DNA from 3 places in the Pantoea alhagi genome. Region 2 is predicted to be linked to each of the others. Evidence: predicted binding sites of a transcription regulator. Region 2 holds the regulator's gene; each other region holds the start of a gene.

Evidence for each region. The regulator CRP, encoded in region 2, controls carbon source genes, mostly activating them, when cyclic AMP is high. The targets are predictions, from matches to a motif close to ATGTGANNNNNNTCACAT.
Region 1: a site for CRP is predicted at 1,564-1,581, ahead of B1H58_RS09380 (YjcB family protein). Genes of this name have one in related genera too.
Region 3: a site for CRP is predicted at 3,862-3,879, ahead of fadL (long-chain fatty acid transporter FadL). Genes of this name have one in related genera too.

What each region holds. Positions count from the first base shown of each region.
Region 1 is NZ_CP019706.1:1,996,308-2,002,055, reverse strand. It holds gene dgcN (diguanylate cyclase DgcN/YfiN) at 1-1,146, opposite strand, end outside; gene B1H58_RS09380 (YjcB family protein) at 1,684-1,965, shown strand; gene B1H58_RS09375 (ATP-grasp fold amidoligase family protein) at 2,032-2,988, opposite strand; gene B1H58_RS09370 (oligosaccharide flippase family protein) at 2,996-4,252, opposite strand; gene B1H58_RS09365 (transposase) at 4,786-5,184, shown strand.
Region 2 is NZ_CP019706.1:1,210,767-1,216,514, forward strand. It holds gene B1H58_RS05750 (LysE family translocator) at 1-369, opposite strand, end outside; gene B1H58_RS05755 (hydrolase) at 449-1,438, shown strand; gene B1H58_RS05760 (YheU family protein) at 1,442-1,663, shown strand; gene B1H58_RS05765 (phosphoribulokinase) at 1,787-2,656, shown strand; gene crp (cAMP-activated global transcriptional regulator CRP) at 2,972-3,604, shown strand; gene B1H58_RS05775 (YccS/YhfK family putative transporter) at 3,667-5,742, shown strand.
Region 3 is NZ_CP019706.1:2,833,725-2,839,472, forward strand. It holds gene B1H58_RS13255 (cytochrome c-type biogenesis protein) at 1-358, shown strand, start outside; gene ccmI (c-type cytochrome biogenesis protein CcmI) at 355-1,569, shown strand; gene mlaA (phospholipid-binding lipoprotein MlaA) at 1,604-2,365, shown strand; gene fadL (long-chain fatty acid transporter FadL) at 2,506-3,846, opposite strand; gene B1H58_RS13275 (YfcZ/YiiS family protein) at 4,194-4,490, shown strand; gene fadI (acetyl-CoA C-acyltransferase FadI) at 4,693-5,748, shown strand, end outside.

The DNA of each region.
Region 1 (5,748 bases), 790 kb from region 2:
CGCTGCGCCAATGCTCACCGACCAGATAATTGGCTCGCCGTCCGGCAAAAGCAGCGGACTTTCCATGCTGATCATCAGATGCTCAACTACCGTGGCTATCTCCTCCGGCTCAGTGATATTACGCAGCAGAACCGCAAATTCATCGCCGCCGAGGCGCGCCACGATATCCGTTTTTCTTACCTGCGCGCGCAGCCGCTGTGCGGTGGCGGTAATAATGGCATCGCCTGCCGCATGTCCCCATGTATCATTGATCTGCTTAAAGCGATCGCCATCAATAAACAGCACTGCCAGCCTTTGTCGCTGCGCGTTATCGGCAAAAGCCTGAGTCAGGGCCCGTTCAAATGCGATACGATTCATTAAGCCGGTCAGGCTGTCATGACTGGCCTGATGCGTCAGATAGTCATGTTCACGCTTCATATGGCTTTGCCATTCGTCCAGCTCCGCCAGCAGGCAGTTAAAATCATGACTGAGCGCCTGTAGCTCAGCGATTTCAGCGGCAGGAACCCGGCGACCAAAAGCGCGACGCTGCCGTACATCCTGGGTTACCAGAGTAATACTTTGCAGCGCCTGTATAATCCCGGCATGCATCCGCCGCGACAGCAGTGAAGCCAGCGTCGCCGTGGTCAGCAGGCTGGCAGCCAGCCAGGCGAGCGTTTTATAGATATACTGGATAACCTGGCTGGCGTTACCGATAAGCCAGATCTGTCCAATCTCTTTCTCACCATGCATCACCGGTATACTCATCGGCTGCGGAAAAAACCAGCGCGCAATCAGGCGTTCCAGGCTGTTTTTGTTCTGATGCGAAGCTTCATGCCAGCTGGCTAATAACCGCCCCTGTCCGTCATACACCCGCCCGTCGGCCAGACAGCCACGCCCGCCAATTTCCGCCAGCGCTTCGCGGATAATCTCTCCGTCGCCTTTTATTACTGCCGACTGCACCGTATAGCTTAACGTTGAGGCCAATAGCTCCAGGTTATTTTCCGCATAGTTACGTAACGCAATAAGGGAAAGCGTGGATAAAGAGATACAGGAAATCGTCATGGAAACAACGATAATAATCAAATGAATACGCTGCAACGATTTGCGCAGTGTCGGACGCGCGATCGCCGGAACGGCCTCAGAAAAGTGAGGGTGAGATTTAATCACATCGTCCTCCGTAACAGAGGCAGGGAAACGATGAGCTGGGCTGCGGGCGATGCCTGAGACCGATGTCAGCAGCAGAAAGCAACCTGGTCATAAATAGGTCCTGAATAATAAGGGCAGACGCAGCACTAGCGACGTGCATAAAAAGGGCGAAGCGGAAGCATCCGCATTTTCGAAAAAGACTGACTGAATGCCATGCCCGGTACAATAAGGCGGACGGTCAGATTCATCTCAAAGCAGGTGTGCTGTCTTTAATTCGCCGATAAAACAATTATTTATATTCTTTATGCCCGTTAATAATGTGTCTGATTAGGACTCATCCTGGGTGCCGCTTATGCTGGTCTGCGATTAATTTTTAAACGGCTAACAGCCGTTTTTGCCGGTGTAAATTTTGTTCAAATTTTAAAAACTAATGATATAATGTGACTCAAGTCACACTTTATTGCTTTACATTCATGACCGATAAAGACTTCCTGACATCTTTATCGCCGTCTTTTCCTTCCAGACGTCAGGGTTGATAAGACACAGGGGTTGCATATTATGGCTACGCTTACCGCCAGCCTTGTTGTAATGCGTTGGGAATTGCTGAGCGCCGTACTGATGTTTTTCGCCAGCACTTTTAAAACAAAATGTCGTCAGACAAGCCATCCGGTAATGGCCTTTGTTTTTAGCGGCATTGGCGTGGGCCTGACCTGCTGGTTTGTTGCCGGTCTACTGGGGATGACGTTCAGTATGGAAAATTTCAATAATTTCCTGAACATCACCAAAGAGGCATTTATTAATATCATGAGCCAGACGCCACCTGCATGGCCGATGCCCTGATTAATTGCCTGATAAAAAAGCGAGCTGGCTGGCTCGCTTTTTTATTATTCACCCAGCCGAATACCGCTATACTTTTTTTAGTATCGCCGGCAGCGTTACGTCGGTCACATCCGGCGAAGCGCCAGGCGTTGGCTGCGTGATATGATCCTGCAACCACATTTCACCCATCATCCGATTCAGTCCACGGTCGAGGCCGGTAACCAATCCTGCACCTGGCGTAAAGGTTAATTCACCAAACCACACCTGCTCTTCATGGATATACCAGTCCACACGAACATAATCGAAATCTTTCGCCAGGGTTTTACTTAACGCTAATGCGTGCTCCAGCTTCGGCATCACTCCATTAAGGTCAAGTCCGGTATCGCGAATTTTGTACCAGGCTTCTTTTAGGTTGTTAACGTAAAAGTTCATCGACAACGCCGGATTGCCGCGGTTGTAGATCACCTGCAGCACATATTCAAAATTACCGTCCTTTTTATTGAACATGTGGAACTTATAATCGATCGGCGCACTTTTCCCATCGCCGATATACTGCTCAACCAGAATGCGCGGTTTAATATAACGGTAATGAATTTCACGCGCTTCTTCAGAAAAGTCTTTACGCAGCCATTCCTGGCAACGATTAATGATCAGCTGCTTTTGCAGGCTGTCAGGCTCTTCTAACAAAATTTCTACCATGTTAGAGCCGTGGTTAGGCTTAACCACCGTGTTCTTCAGGCCAGGCAAACTCAGCAGCGTCGTCGGATCGCTGGTCTCATGCACCAGTGGGATCAGATACTCTTCGCCAATCGCTTCAGCAATATAATCGCGTACCGTGAACTTATCGGAAAGCTTGCCGTAACGGGCATAGTCGCCGTTGACAAACTTACGATACAGAACCTTCTCATTAAACAGCTTGGGTTCACGGATGTTGGGTAGTCTTTTAAATTTACGAAAATAGTGAATGCGGTCCTGATATGCCCACGGCATTTTCTTAACAAAATAAAGAACGCTTCTTCTTAATTCATCTTTAAACTTAGACATTTTAACCTCATTTGTAAGTTTTGTAGTTGAGTGAGGAAACGTGGATCTTGCGAATGACGCCATGCTTAAAGAAGTAATTCATTACGGTCAGGGACAGAATTTCTGTGATTAAAACGCTCCAGGCTGCGCCAACCAAACCAAAGCAGGTTATTAATAACCATGCCAGCGGTATGCTGATTAACATCAGACAGAGAATTTTCTTCAACAGATAATTAAAACCTCCTTCTTTGACCATATAACGATATGCGACCGTCCCCATTGACGAAAAGCAAGTTGCTAATGACAACAACGTAACGATACTTCCTGATTGTGTGTAATCTTCCCCATACAGGGTAATAATGATCTTCTCACCGTAAAGGGATACGATAAGCAGCATCAATAGTGAAATAACCATGACATAGCCATTCAACCGTGCAGTCAGCTTTAAAGCTTTTTCTGACTGCTCTCTGAATATTTCAGTAAAGCTTGAGGTAATAATTGCCGCAGGAATAAATATCCATGATGCAGAAATGATATTCGCTGCGTTAAATAACCCAACATCCCTTGCCGTCCCTACGCTGACCAGGAAGAATTGCGCCATTTTTATCTGAATTGAAATAAATATGCTCGAAATCGCTAAAGGCAGTCCGGCATATATTAAGTAACGCAGATAACTGCCGCTTTTACCTCGCGGCGGTTCTTCATCGCTGTAACGCTGATAAAAGCTATACCGTTTAATCATGTATGGTACCAGCGTGACGGCGACAATCGACAACGTCAACCACAGCGGGCTTAACTTCAGCCAGGCAACGCTAAAGCTAATAGCAAAGCCCAGCAACATGCCCACAGTATTGGCAATCGTATTAAAGCGCGACGCCAGTTGGGCATTGTTAAAAACGCTAAAGGTGTCCTGCGTAACAAACAGCGCTGCTACAAACGAAGCCAACGCAAAGGCGAGATAGTTCTCGCGCATGTGGTAGTACATCCAAACCAAAAGCGGCAAGGAAAGCAGCAACAGTAAAGCCAAACGCAGCTTTTTGGCGATGGTCATCAGACGCATCCCTTTCTGTGCGCTTTTACTGATGCGCTTGAACAGAAGGGTTTCAGTGCCAAAAATTGCAATAGTTTGTACCACTGAGAACAGCGATGTTGAAAAAGACATCTGACCAAATACCGTGGGTCCAAAAGATTTTGCTACATAAGACGTGACAAAAATTACGCCAAATATGGAAACAAATTTTTCAGATATCATCCAGGCGGCGTTGGACATCACACTGTATTTCATCGACGCATCCTTTGTATTTCTCACTTCTCACATATGAAAAAGACGTCCGTGTTTTAAACGTACAATTACGCACAGTGAACTCTGGCGACACAAGATTAAAAACCACATCTTAATACCGGTTATCTAAATAACGGTCACTTGCCTTTTCATGAGATTTTTCTCATAGGCTATCTGGTAGAAAATGGTCTTTTCAATTTCGTGTAAACGATTTCATAAAAATTATTTTTTTTGAAAGCTACCCTGGCACAAATTTACCGTTACGCAAGTTTCCAGTGGAGTGCCAGCATTGTCAAAATCGTTCACCTGACGGGAAGTGAATTTATAACAAAACTGGGTGCTGAGAAAGGTATGGGTTTAAGCCAAAGATAAAATAAGAGAAATCCCATGATGATATTTCTACAGGATAACTTAACTTATTGCTTGCCATTCAAATCGCGCACTTTAAAACGCTGCTTTAATATTCCAGGGGATTAGATCCATTTATTATTGCAGCTTTTCTCATCCATTAATTGATTAGAAAGGTAACAGCATTTATGAGAAAGTCACGATACACCGAAGAGCAAATCACCAATGCGATTAAAGCTTCTGAGTGTGGCGTTAAGGTCAAAGATATCTGTGAAGATTTGGGGATTTCTGAAGCGACCTTTTATAGCTGGAAGAAGAAGTACGCTGGGTTATCTTCTGAGGAAGGTAGAAAAATCAAAGAGTTAGAGGAGAGACTACAGGCACTAAACCGCGAACTGCAAATCCTGAGTTCTGATAAAGCGATGCTGCAAAGCGTGGTCAAAAACTTCTTTACGACCAATGATAAGCGGCAAGCAGTTAATTATTTACAGGATACTTTCGAGATAGGTACGCGCCGTAGCTGCCGTCTGCTTGATATTAGCCGCAGCGTTTATCACTATCCATCCGGGCAGTGTGATAATCACTGATTAAATAATAATGCATACGCTCAGGATAAATCTGATAAGCAAAGATGTGTGAAATTAATTAAAATTTTAAGAATAAGCCATTCGTACCATTTTTTCCTGAACTGTTTCAGTTTGGGCACGATTGTTTTTTAGGCTTTCTTTTATCACACTCACATTAAAACCCTTTATTTCAGGTATTTCCCGGCTTACCTTTCTTTACTTATGCAGGAAAGGTGGCCGGGAAGCACTTCATCCCTCTTAATAATCTTCTCTGTAGCGGTCCAAATCCCTTCAATCTGCCTTATATTTTCCAGATAAATCTGTATCGGTTTGTCCATGCCTTTTATGGCAAATCGGGGGCTGATTTACCTCCTTGCCGTACCCTACTCATAGCAGTATCGCCGCGCAGTCATTAAGCAGGGTTAATGCTTAGCACGTTATAATGCGCTCAAAAGATGGTCTTTGCCGGTTTCACTTTCAGATTTCTAATGAATTTTGTAAGAGGATCTTTACTTACCGCTTCGCTTACTGAGGGTAACTCAAGCAATTTTTGGATCGCGATTTTTACCATAATGTGATGTACAA
Region 2 (5,748 bases):
GGCTTTGGGATTAACCAACTGCAGCAGTCCTCCCTGCCATAAAGGCATGGGACGAGGCGGCGCTTCACCCATCTCAATTTTTTCATAGGCCGCCGTTGCAATTTTCCACGCCAGCCACAGCAGATAGAGACTACCCACAATTTTCAAAAACAGATGCAGAGAGGGGTAAACCAGAATCAGCCCGCCCACGCCAAATGCCACCAGCAACAGCATAAGCTGCATACCGAGCATAATTCCTGCCATTAAGGGGAGCGAACGCAGAAAACCAAAATTGGCGCCGGCCGTGGTCAATAGCGTATTATTTGGCCCTGGCGTAATCGCCGCCACCCAAAGAAAACCAAGCATCGATAAAAACAGACTGAGTTCCATAAAATGGGTGCTCCTCACCCGGTAAAATGTTAACCCGTTTAAACTAACAGTGCGCCTGAATGCGTACAAGCGTGAAACGATGAGCTTTGATCACAGTCAGGAATCCTTTATTCCCCTGAAAGGACTGCATAATCCCCATCTGCAAACGGTGCTGCCGCGTCTGTTTCGCCGCCGGATCTCTTTACGCCCTCACTGGCAGCGTCTGGATCTGCCGGACGGCGATTTTATCGATCTTGCATGGAGCGAAGATCCTATGCAGGCGCGGCATAAACCGCGTGCGGTGTTGTTTCACGGACTGGAAGGAAGCTTCCATAGCCCCTATGCGCACGGCCTGCTGCAGGTGTGGCAACAGCGCGGCTGGCTGGGCGTGGTGATGCACTTTCGCGGCTGCAGCGGCGTGCCTAACCGCATGGGGCGTATTTATCACTCCGGCGAAACCGGGGATGCCAGCTACTTTTTACGCTGGCTGCGAACCACTCTGGGCCATGCGCCGACCGTGGCTGTCGGCGTGTCGCTGGGCGGAAACATGCTGGCCTGTTTGCTGGGCCAACAGGGCGATGATTGTCCGCTGGATGCCGCCGTTACGGTTTCGGCGCCGCTAATGCTGGAACCGTGCAGCGCCAAACTTGAGCAGGGATTTTCCCGCGTCTATCAGCGTTATCTGTTAAGCCAGCTCAAGCTCAACGCCCGCCGCAAACTACAGGCCTGGCCCGGCACGCTGCCGGTAGATCTGTTGCAGCTTAACGCGTTAAAGCGCCTGCGTGACTTTGATGATGCCATCACCGCCCGCGCCCACGGTTTTGCCGATGCCGGTGACTATTACCGACGGGCCAGCGCCATGCCGCTGCTGCCCGGCATACGTAAGCCGCTGTTAATTATCCATGCGCAGGACGATCCCTTTATGACCGATGAGGTGATCCCTGATATGGCGCGATTACCTGCTAACATTGAATATCAACTAACGGAATATGGTGGCCATGTCGGCTTTGTCGGCGGCACGTTACGTCGCCCGCAAATGTGGCTGGAGCAGCGTATTCCTCAATGGCTATCACCTTATCTGGATAACTAAGCTGTGATTATTCCCTGGCAAGATCTCTCCCCGGAAACCCTGGATAACCTGATTGAAGGTTTTGTACTGCGCGAAGGCACGGATTATGGCGAGCAGGAGCGCTCCCTGTCGGAAAAGGTGGAAGATGTCCGACGTCAGCTGAAAAGCGGCGAAGCCGTGCTGGTCTGGTCGGAACTGCATGAAACGGTCAATATTATGCCGCGCGGTCAGTTTCGCGAAGGATAGTGATGCGGTCAGCTCTGTGCGGCTCGTCACATTAACGTGGTCTGGCGGGCCTGCCCGATGATGACACCTCTGACCGAAACGTGATAACAATGCTCATCGCCCGATTTAATCCAGAGAGTATTTATGTCAGCCAGACATCCGATCATCGCGGTGACCGGCTCCAGCGGAGCGGGAACCACCACCACCAGCCTTGCCTTTCGTAAGATTTTTCAGCAGCTTAATCTGCATGCCGCTGAACTGGAGGGTGACAGTTTCCATCGCTATACGCGCCCGGAAATGGATATGGCGATCCGCAAAGCCCGCGATTTGGGGCGTCATATCAGTTACTTCGGACCAGAAGCCAACGACTTTGGCCTGCTTGAGCAAACCTTTGTTGAATATGGCGAAAATGGCCGTGGCCAGTCACGTAAATACCTGCATACCTATGATGAGGCGGTGCCGTGGAATCAGGTGCCAGGTACCTTTACGCCGTGGCAGCCGTTGCCGGAGCCAACGGATGTGTTGTTTTATGAAGGACTGCACGGCGGCGTGGTGACGCAGCAGCATAACGTGGCAGAAAAAGTGGATTTGCTGGTTGGCGTGGTGCCCATCGTGAATCTGGAGTGGATCCAGAAGCTGGTGCGCGATACCAGCGAGCGCGGCCATTCCCGCGAAGCGGTGATGGATTCCGTGGTGCGCTCAATGGAAGATTATATTAATTACATTACGCCACAGTTCTCACGTACCCATCTTAACTTCCAGCGCGTACCCACCATAGATACCTCAAACCCTTTTGCCGCACGTGCTATTCCTTCGCTGGATGAAAGCTTTGTGGTGATTCATTTTCGCGGGCTGGAAGATATCGATTTCCCCTACCTGCTTGCGATGCTGCAGGGCTCCTTTATTTCTCATATTAATACGCTGGTGGTGCCGGGCGGAAAAATGGGACTGGCGATGGAGCTGATTATGCTGCCGCTGGTGAAACGCCTGATAGAAGGCAAAAAAATCGAATAAGAGGCATGCCACTCTCTCTTGCCCGGCCCCTGATAAGTAAGCAAATTGTCAGCCGGGGCGTTCATCAGCTAAACGGCAATTGTCCGATTCAGCACAAGCTGAAGCGAGACAACAGGAGACAGTAAGATAAAGCTGTGCTACAAACAAAGCTGTAATATTTTCGTTCTATGAAACGAAAACGGGACGACGGCACGCCTTGAGGCCTCGCAGTTGCCCGTATAAATTTCCAGCAGGAAACGCTTGAAGATTTCAACGCCTGACAGGGAAAACTGCCCCCTGTATTTAGGGCACGATTACAACAGAGGATAATAGCGAATGGTTCTCGGCAAACCGCAAACAGACCCTACACTCGAATGGTTCCTGTCACATTGCCATATTCACAAATATCCATCAAAAAGCACATTGATTCATCAGGGTGAAAAGGCCGAGACGCTCTATTACATCGTAAAAGGTGCGGTTGCGGTACTGATCAAAGATGAAGAAGGCAAAGAGATGATTCTTTCCTATCTTAATCAGGGTGATTTCATTGGCGAGCTTGGCCTGTTTGAAGAAGGCCAGGAACGCAGTGCATGGGTACGCGCGAAAACCGCCTGTGAAGTGGCTGAAATTTCGTATAAAAAATTCCGTCAGCTGATTCAGGTTAATCCTGACATTCTGATGCGTCTCTCTTCCCAGATGGCTCGTCGCCTGCAGGTGACTTCAGAGAAAGTAGGCAATTTAGCTTTCCTTGACGTGACCGGCCGTATTGCACAGACGCTGCTCAACCTTGCTAAACAGCCGGATGCGATGACGCACCCGGACGGGATGCAAATCAAGATTACCCGTCAGGAGATCGGCCAGATCGTCGGCTGCTCACGCGAGACGGTGGGCCGTATTTTGAAAATGCTGGAAGATCAAAACCTGATCTCCGCTCACGGTAAAACAATTGTCGTTTACGGCACCCGTTAAGCTACTCTGAAGACACGGCGTGGTGCCTGGCATCACGCCGTGTCTGTTTTGGTGATGTAGCGATGTGGCGGAGAATTATTTATCATCCCGAAGTGAACTATGCCCTGCGTCAGACGCTGGTGCTCTGTTTACCGGTGGCCTTTGGCTGGCTACTGGGGGATTTGCAAAAAGGATTGCTCTTCTCGCTGGTTCCCGCCTGCTGCAATATTGCCGGACTCGATACCCCACACCGCCGCTTCTTTAAACGCCTGATCACAGGCGGCTCGCTGTTCGCACTCAGCAGTTTTCTTCTTCAGTGGCTATCGCTACAGCAGGTGCCCCTGCCCGCGACGCTGTTTGTCATGGCGTTAGTGCTGGGCGTAACCGGCGAAATCGGCCCGCTTCATGCACGTCTGCTGCCAGCTTCCTTAATTGCCGCTATTTTTACGCTCGGCCTGGTGGGCAATATGCCGATCTGGGGGCCGCCGTTGCTCTATATCGGCGGTACATTCTGGTACGGGCTGTTTAACTGGTTCTGGTTCCGGCTGTGGAAAGAGCAGCCGATGCGGGAGACGCTCAGCCTGCTCTATCGCGAACTGGCGGATTACTGCGAAGCCAAATATACCCTGCTGACGCAGCTTACTAATCCGGAAAAAGCCTTGCCCCCGTTGCTGGCGCGCCAGCAAAAGGTGGTTGATCTGATTAACACCTGTTATCAGCAAATGCATATGCTGGCCGCTAACCGCGATCATAACCATCGACGCCTGACGCGTGCTTTTCAGGTGGCACTCGATCTGCAGGAGCATATTGCCGTTAGTCTGCATCAGCCGGAAGAGGTGCAAAAGCTGGTAGAGCGAAGCCATGCGGAAGCGGTTATCCGCTGGAACGCGCAAACCATCGCCGTACGGCTGCGCGAGCTGGCGGACGACATGCTTTATCACCGGCTGCCATCACGTTTCACCATGGAAAAACCGCTGCTGGGACTGGAGAAAATTGCGCGTCGGCATCCGGAGAATCCGGTCGGCCACTTCTGTTATTACCATTTCAGCCGCATCGCCCGCGTGCTGCGTACCCAGCGCCCTCTTTATCGTCGCGATCTTATGGCCGATCGCCAGCGTCGGCTGCCGCTGCTTTCCGCGCTGCGCAGCTATCTGTCATTTAAATCTTCCGCTCTGCGTACCGCGGCACGCTTTGCGGTGATGCTGGTATTCGGCAGCGTACTGGCGCTGGCGTTCAACGTACCGAAACCCTGGTGGATCTTAATGACCATCATGTTCGTCAGTCAGAATGGCTACAGCGCAACGCGTGTGCGTATCCAGCACCGCGCGCTTGGCACGCTGGCAGGGCTGATTATCGCCGCTGCAGCCCTGCGTCTTGCGGTACCGGAATCGCTGGTGCTGTTAATCATGCTGATCATTACCTTAGTCAGCTATCTGTTTATCCGTAAATATTACGGCTGGGCAACCATCGGTTTTACCGTGACCGCCGTTTATTCATTACAGCTGCTGTCGTTAAACGGCGCGCATTTCCTGTTGCCGCGTCTGATGGATACGCTGATGGGATGCTGCATCGCTTTTGGCGGCATGGTCTGGCTGTGGCCGCAGTGGCAAAGCGGGCTACTGCGGCAGAATGCGCATGATGCACTGGAAGCGTATCAGGATGCTTTACGGATGCTGCTGGGGAGCGAGGCATCACCGCAGAAGCTTGCCTGGCAGCGGGTACGCGTTAATCAGGCGCATAATGCGCTGTTTAACTCCCTGAGCCAGGCGATGCAGGAGCCAGCGTTTAATACCCGCTATCTGAACGATATGAAACTTTGGGTCACGCACAGCCAGTTTATCGTTGAGCATATCAATGCAATGACTATTCTGGCCCGTGAGCACACCATGCTGACGCCTGCGCTGGCGCAAAGTTATCTGCAGTCGTGTGAAATTGCACTGCAGCGCTGTCAGCAGCGGCTGGCATATGACGGGCCGGGACAGGATACCAATATTCTGCAAGGAGAAGCAGAGAACCAGGAAGGGCCGATGACCATTATGGAGCGTCATGTAAAGCGTATCCTTGAGCACCTTTCAGTGATGCATACTATCTCATCTCTGGCATGGAGCCAGCGGCCGCACCACGGTAAATGGCTGGTACGCCGCCTGCGTAAAGGATAAGCGCGC
Region 3 (5,748 bases), 1.6 Mb from region 2:
CCGTGAGCTGACTGCCTCGCTGCGTTGCCCAAAATGTCAAAATAATAGCATTGCCGATTCGAATGCGATGATCGCGGCGGATATGCGCCTGAAGGTCTATCAGCTGTTGAAGCAGGGCCAGGATAAGCATCAGATCACGCAGTATATGATTGACCGCTACGGCAATTTCGTTACCTACCAACCGCCGGTTACGCCATCAACGCTGATCCTGTGGGCCGGTCCATTGCTGTTTATTATCGCGGGGGCGCTGGTGATTTTTCTACGTGGCCGTCGTCAGCCGGAGGCCGACGAGCAACTGAATGCGGGCGATCGACAGCGCCTCGACGCGCTGCTGAAAGATGACAGGAAATCGTCATGACTCTTTTCTGGATAGTGCTTACCGGTCTGCTGCTGGCTGCGTTGCTGTTACTGTTAACTGCTGGCTGGCGAGGCGATCGTCAGCCGCCGGTGGATCGTGATACGTTAAATAAAATGTTCTACCAGCAGCGCCTGAATGAACTGGAGCAGGATGAGGCACAGGGCGTAATCGCCGCCCGCCAGCCGATGGTGCAGGAGCTACAGCAAACGTTGCTGACTGATATTCCTTCCTCTTCTTTATGCACACCGGCGCGTCCGCTAAGTCGCTGGGTGCTGCTGCCCGGTGCGCTGTTGCTGGTGGTGGTGAGCCTGGGATGTTATCTGAAAACCGGCGATCTGTCGGGCCTGATCGTCTGGCATCAGGTGCAGGATGATTATCCCGCGCTGCGCGCGCGTTTGCTGGATCCGCAGGCGCAGTCGTTAACGCCGGAGGAGCTGGCGCGTCTGGGGCTGGGGCTGCGCACGGCGCTGCAGCAGGATGGCAGTAAGCTGCATGACTGGCTTATGCTGGGGCGCATCGGCATGGTGTTAAATAATCGCGATACGGCCGTTGAGGCGTTTCAGCGCGCATTACAGCTGGCGCCGAATAACGAAGAGGTAAAACTCAGCTATGCTGAAGTGCTGACCCGCTCCAGCGATCCACAGGATAACCGTGAAGCGCAGGCGATGCTCAATGTTATGCAACAGCAGGATCCGGCGAATATGCGTCTGCTGAGTCTGATCGCCTTTAATGCTTTTCAGCAGCAAGAGTACACACAGGCGATTAACGCCTGGCAAACCATGCTGAGGCAGTTACCGGCCAGCGATCCGCGTACAGAACAGGTGCAGCGAAGTATCCAACAGGCGAAAACGGCCGCCGGACTGCAAACCAGCCAGCTTTCGCTCACTATCACGCTGGCAGATGCTGTAGAAAAAATGTTACCGCCGGACGGAGTCATGTATATTTCTGTTTCTGACGGTGTTTCACCGGTTCCGGTGGCAGTGAAAAAGCTGCCGCTGAGTCATTTTCCGCTATCGCTGACGCTGGATGACAGCAATGCCATGATGCCGGAACGTCTGCTTTCGGCGCTGCATCAGGTGAAAGTTCGCGTGCGTATTGCGCGTGACGGCAGCGCAACTCCCCGGCCAGGCGACTGGTTCGGCGAGAGTGCGTTAACACCTTTTGATGGTCATCAGCATCTTGCTGTTGAGATTAATCAGCAGCAGCCCTGAAGCGGTAAGCATTTAATTATACAGGGAGAAAATTATGAACTTCCGCCTGACGGGGTTGGCGCTGGCCGGCATTTTGTTAGCAGGCTGCGCCAGTTCACAGCATAACGACGAACCGCAGGGGCGTTCCGATCCGCTGGAAGGTTTTAACCGCACGATGTTTGATTTCAACTACAACGTGCTGGATCCTTATGTGCTGCGCCCGGTAGCGGTCGCCTGGCGTGACTATGTGCCGGTTCCGGCGCGTACCGGCGTCAGTAATTTCCTTGGCAACCTGAGTGAGCCGGCGGCAATGGTGAACTCATTCCTGCGTGGCGATCCCTATCGCGGTATGGTGCACTTTAACCGCTTCTTCCTGAATACCGTGCTGGGTCTGGGTGGCTTTATCGATGTTGCCGGCATGGCGAACGATAAGCTGGCGCGTGAAGAGCCGCCGCGCTTTGGCGGTACGCTGGGGACCTGGGGCGTCGGCTACGGGCCATATGTGGTGCTGCCTGGCTACGGCAGTTTTACGCCGCGTGAAGATGGCGGTGACTATCTTGATACGCTCTATCCGGTGCTTGGCTGGCTGAGCTGGCCAATGTCTGCCGGAAAATGGGTGCTGGAAGGGGTAGAAACGCGGGCACAGCTGCTGGATTCCGATGCGATTTTGCGTAATACCAGCGATCCTTACGCTTTCGTGCGTAACGCTTACTTCCAGCGTCACGACTTCCTTGCCCACGGTGGCAAGCTGAAGCCGCAGGAGAACCCTAACGCGCAGGCGATTCAGGGCGATCTGGATGAGATCGACGCCGAGTAAAGATAAAAAAGCGGGGAATTCCCGCTTTTTATTGCACCAGGCGCGAGGCGCGGACCGAACGCCCTGCGCATGCACCCGTAATGCCATTAAAAAGGCGGGAGATCTCCCGCCTTTTTACCTTTATCAAATCCGCCCGCTTATCAGAAGCGATAGTTAAAGCTGGCACCGTACAGCCATGCCTTACCTTCTGAGCTAAATTCGTAAGGCGTGGTAGTACCGTTGCGTGCGGTCGCCACTGGATCGATGCCTTCACGCACGGTGACTTTCTGTCCGTGCATATAAGAAACGCCCACATCCACCGACGCGTTCTCATTAAAGGCGTATGAGGCGCCAGCGCTCAGCCACAGGCGATCCTGATCCGGAATCGAGATAGAACGCTTATCGGCCGGAACCGGGCTGTCATCAAAGGCGATACCGGTGCGGAACGTCCAGTGTTCGTCATAGAACCAGGTGGTACCGAGCGCAATACGGTAAGCATCACGATAGCTTTCATCTTTATAGAAAAGCTGCTGACCGTTGCTGCCGGTAGCCCTCAGCTCCTGGAACTGACTCCAGCTGGTGTAGGCCAGGCTATAGTGCACCGCCCACTGCGGAGCAACTTTATGATAGCCTGAGACTTCCCACATTTCCGGCAGGTTCAGGGTCAGCGCGCCCGGAATAGTACTGCCGCTGGTGCCGTAAGGCAGATCCAGTCCTGCTCCACCGATAATCGGGTTTAACTGCGAAGGAATGGCGCTTTTGTAATCGCCGTTAAAATCGATTTTTACTTCGGAACGGTAGGTCAGGCCGAAGCGGTTATCATCATCCACTTCATATAAAATACCGGCGTTCCAGCCATAGCCCCATTCATCGCCTTTCAGGTGCGCAATTTGCGTATCCGCCGCGACCGCTGGCAAACCTACAGCTGGCAGCAGGCCGCCAAGTTCGCCCATATAGCGTTCGATTTTCGCCCGCGCATAAACCGCATTGAATCCCACGCCGAAGCTGAAGTGCTCATCCATGCGCCATGCGGTGCTGAGATTAAGGTTAGTGGTCAGCAAATCGGTTTTACCGCCGAATGCGCCGCCCGCATAATCATTATTAAACTCGGTAGCCAGACCGTAATTTGTGGTTGCGGAAGCGCCCACCCACCACTGGTCATTAATGGGTTGCACATAATGAATATTCGGTACCCATTGCGTTGGGGCAATATTATTCGCACGCAGGCTATTACCCGCGCCGCTATCGCCATCAATATTGACATCGGGATCGATAAATACCGCGCCAACAGAAAACATTGGGCGATCCATTAATGTCATCGTCGCTGGGTTACGGCTGGCAGAGGCTGCCGTGTCGCCCATTGCCCCTTCGCCTGAATAAGATCGACCCAAACCGATTGAGGAAAATTCATTGAGTTGAAAGCCCGCTGCATAAAGATTTGAGGAAGCGATTGCGACTGCTACTGCTAAAGCTGACTTTGCACACAGGTTTTTATGGTTCATGACCACAACCTCATTATGTGATTTTTATAAAATCTGTTACATCAAGTAACAAGGAGCCGGGGATTTTAGGGGCTGAAATACAACGGACAAATCAGACCAGTGCGCACAGTATAGGTCTGACCTGTGTCTATGTTGCAATCTTGTTCTTTAAATATTTCAAATGTGATCGATAAAATAAGATCTCCTTAACAAAAAAAGGCGCTTTCCTGAATCGAAGCGCGCTTAATCCTGCGTCAGATCAATATTATTCGTGATTGCGTTCACACAAGTTAGTGCAGATAAAAAGGCGGGGGTAAAATAACCGGCAGTTAAAATTGACTGTATAAAAAGCATGCCAGGAGAGAGCGATGAGTGATGCTTTAAATAAATGTAGCGCTAACGAAACAGCAGCCTGCTGCTGCGTTGATGTCGGCACCGTAATGGATAACAGCGATTGTACCGCCTCATGGTCACGCCTGTTTGAGAACCGTCAGCAGGCAGAAGCGATGCTGGCCTCACTCACGGAAAAAGCGCGCGGCGTTGAATCTGAACCTTGTATTATCACCCCGATCTTCACTGAGCAGCCTGACGGCGTGCGTCTGGATGTGGATTTTACCTTTAGCTGCCAGGCGGAAACCCTCATCTTCCAGCTCGGCCTGCGCTAAGTCCTGCCTGTCGGCGCAGGAAACGGCGCCGATTTTCCTTGCCTGCAATGCCGGAGCTCGTGCCGGTTTCATCTTTTCGGCAACTGTGTTGCTGCTCTCATTTTCTCGCCGCGCCGCTGGCACGCTTAAACAAACTGTTTACACTGTGCAGGTCTGACCTCTTTGGCAATGATGCTGCGGTCGCGGTTAACAGGTGAGAATAATGAGCAGAGCGCTTCCTTTGCTGACGCGTCAGGGCGATCGCATCGCCATTACCCACGGACTTCGTACCCCCTTTGCCCGTCAGGCGACAGCGCTGCACGGCATTCCGGCGGTCGAGCTGGGAAGGATGGTGGTCAGCGAACTGATGGCCCGGAGCGAAATCCCGGCGGAGATCATTGAACAGCTGGTTTTCGGACAGGTCATTCAGATGCCTGAAGCGCCCAATATTGCGCGCGAAATTGTATTAAGCAGCGGTCTCAACGTTCAAACCGATGCCTACAGCGTCAGCCGCGCCTGCGCCACTAGTTTTCAGGCGGTGGCTAATCTGGCGGAAAGCCTGCTGGCCGGTAGCGTCAGCGCCGGTATCGCCGGCGGAGCCGATTCCTCATCTGTTTTACCGATTGGCGTCAGTAAAAAACTGGGCAGAACGCTGGTCGACCTCACTAAAGCCCGTACCCTGAGTAAAAAACTCAGGCTGTTTAGCCAGCTGCGTCCGCGAGACCTCTTGCCGGTGCCGCCTGCGGTAGCGGAGTATTCTACCGGACTACGCATGGGCGATACCGCTGAACAGATGGCGAAAACGCATGGTATCAGCCGCGAGCAGCAGGATGCGCTGGCGCACCGTTCCCATCAGCGCGCAGCGCAGGCCTGGCGGGAAGGTAAGTTAACGGATGAAGTGATGACAACCTGGGTGCCGCCATGGCGCGCAGCGCTTCAGCAGGATAATAATGTACGTGAAAACAGCGCCGTTGAGGATTATGCTCGGCTGCGTCCCGCCTTTGACCGTCAACATGGCAGCGTGACGGCGGCCAACAGCACACCGCTTACCGACGGCGCCGCTGCGGTTATCCTGATGACCGAATCGCGCGCGCGCGAACTGGGGATTACGCCGCTGGGCTACCTGCGTAGCTACGCCTTTACCGCTACCGATGTCTGGCAGGATATGCTGCTGGGGCCGTCATATGCCTCGCCGCTGGCACTGGATCGTGCGGGCGTAACGCTAAGCGATCTTACGCTGATTGATATGCATGAGGCATTCGCCGCGCAAACGCTGGCT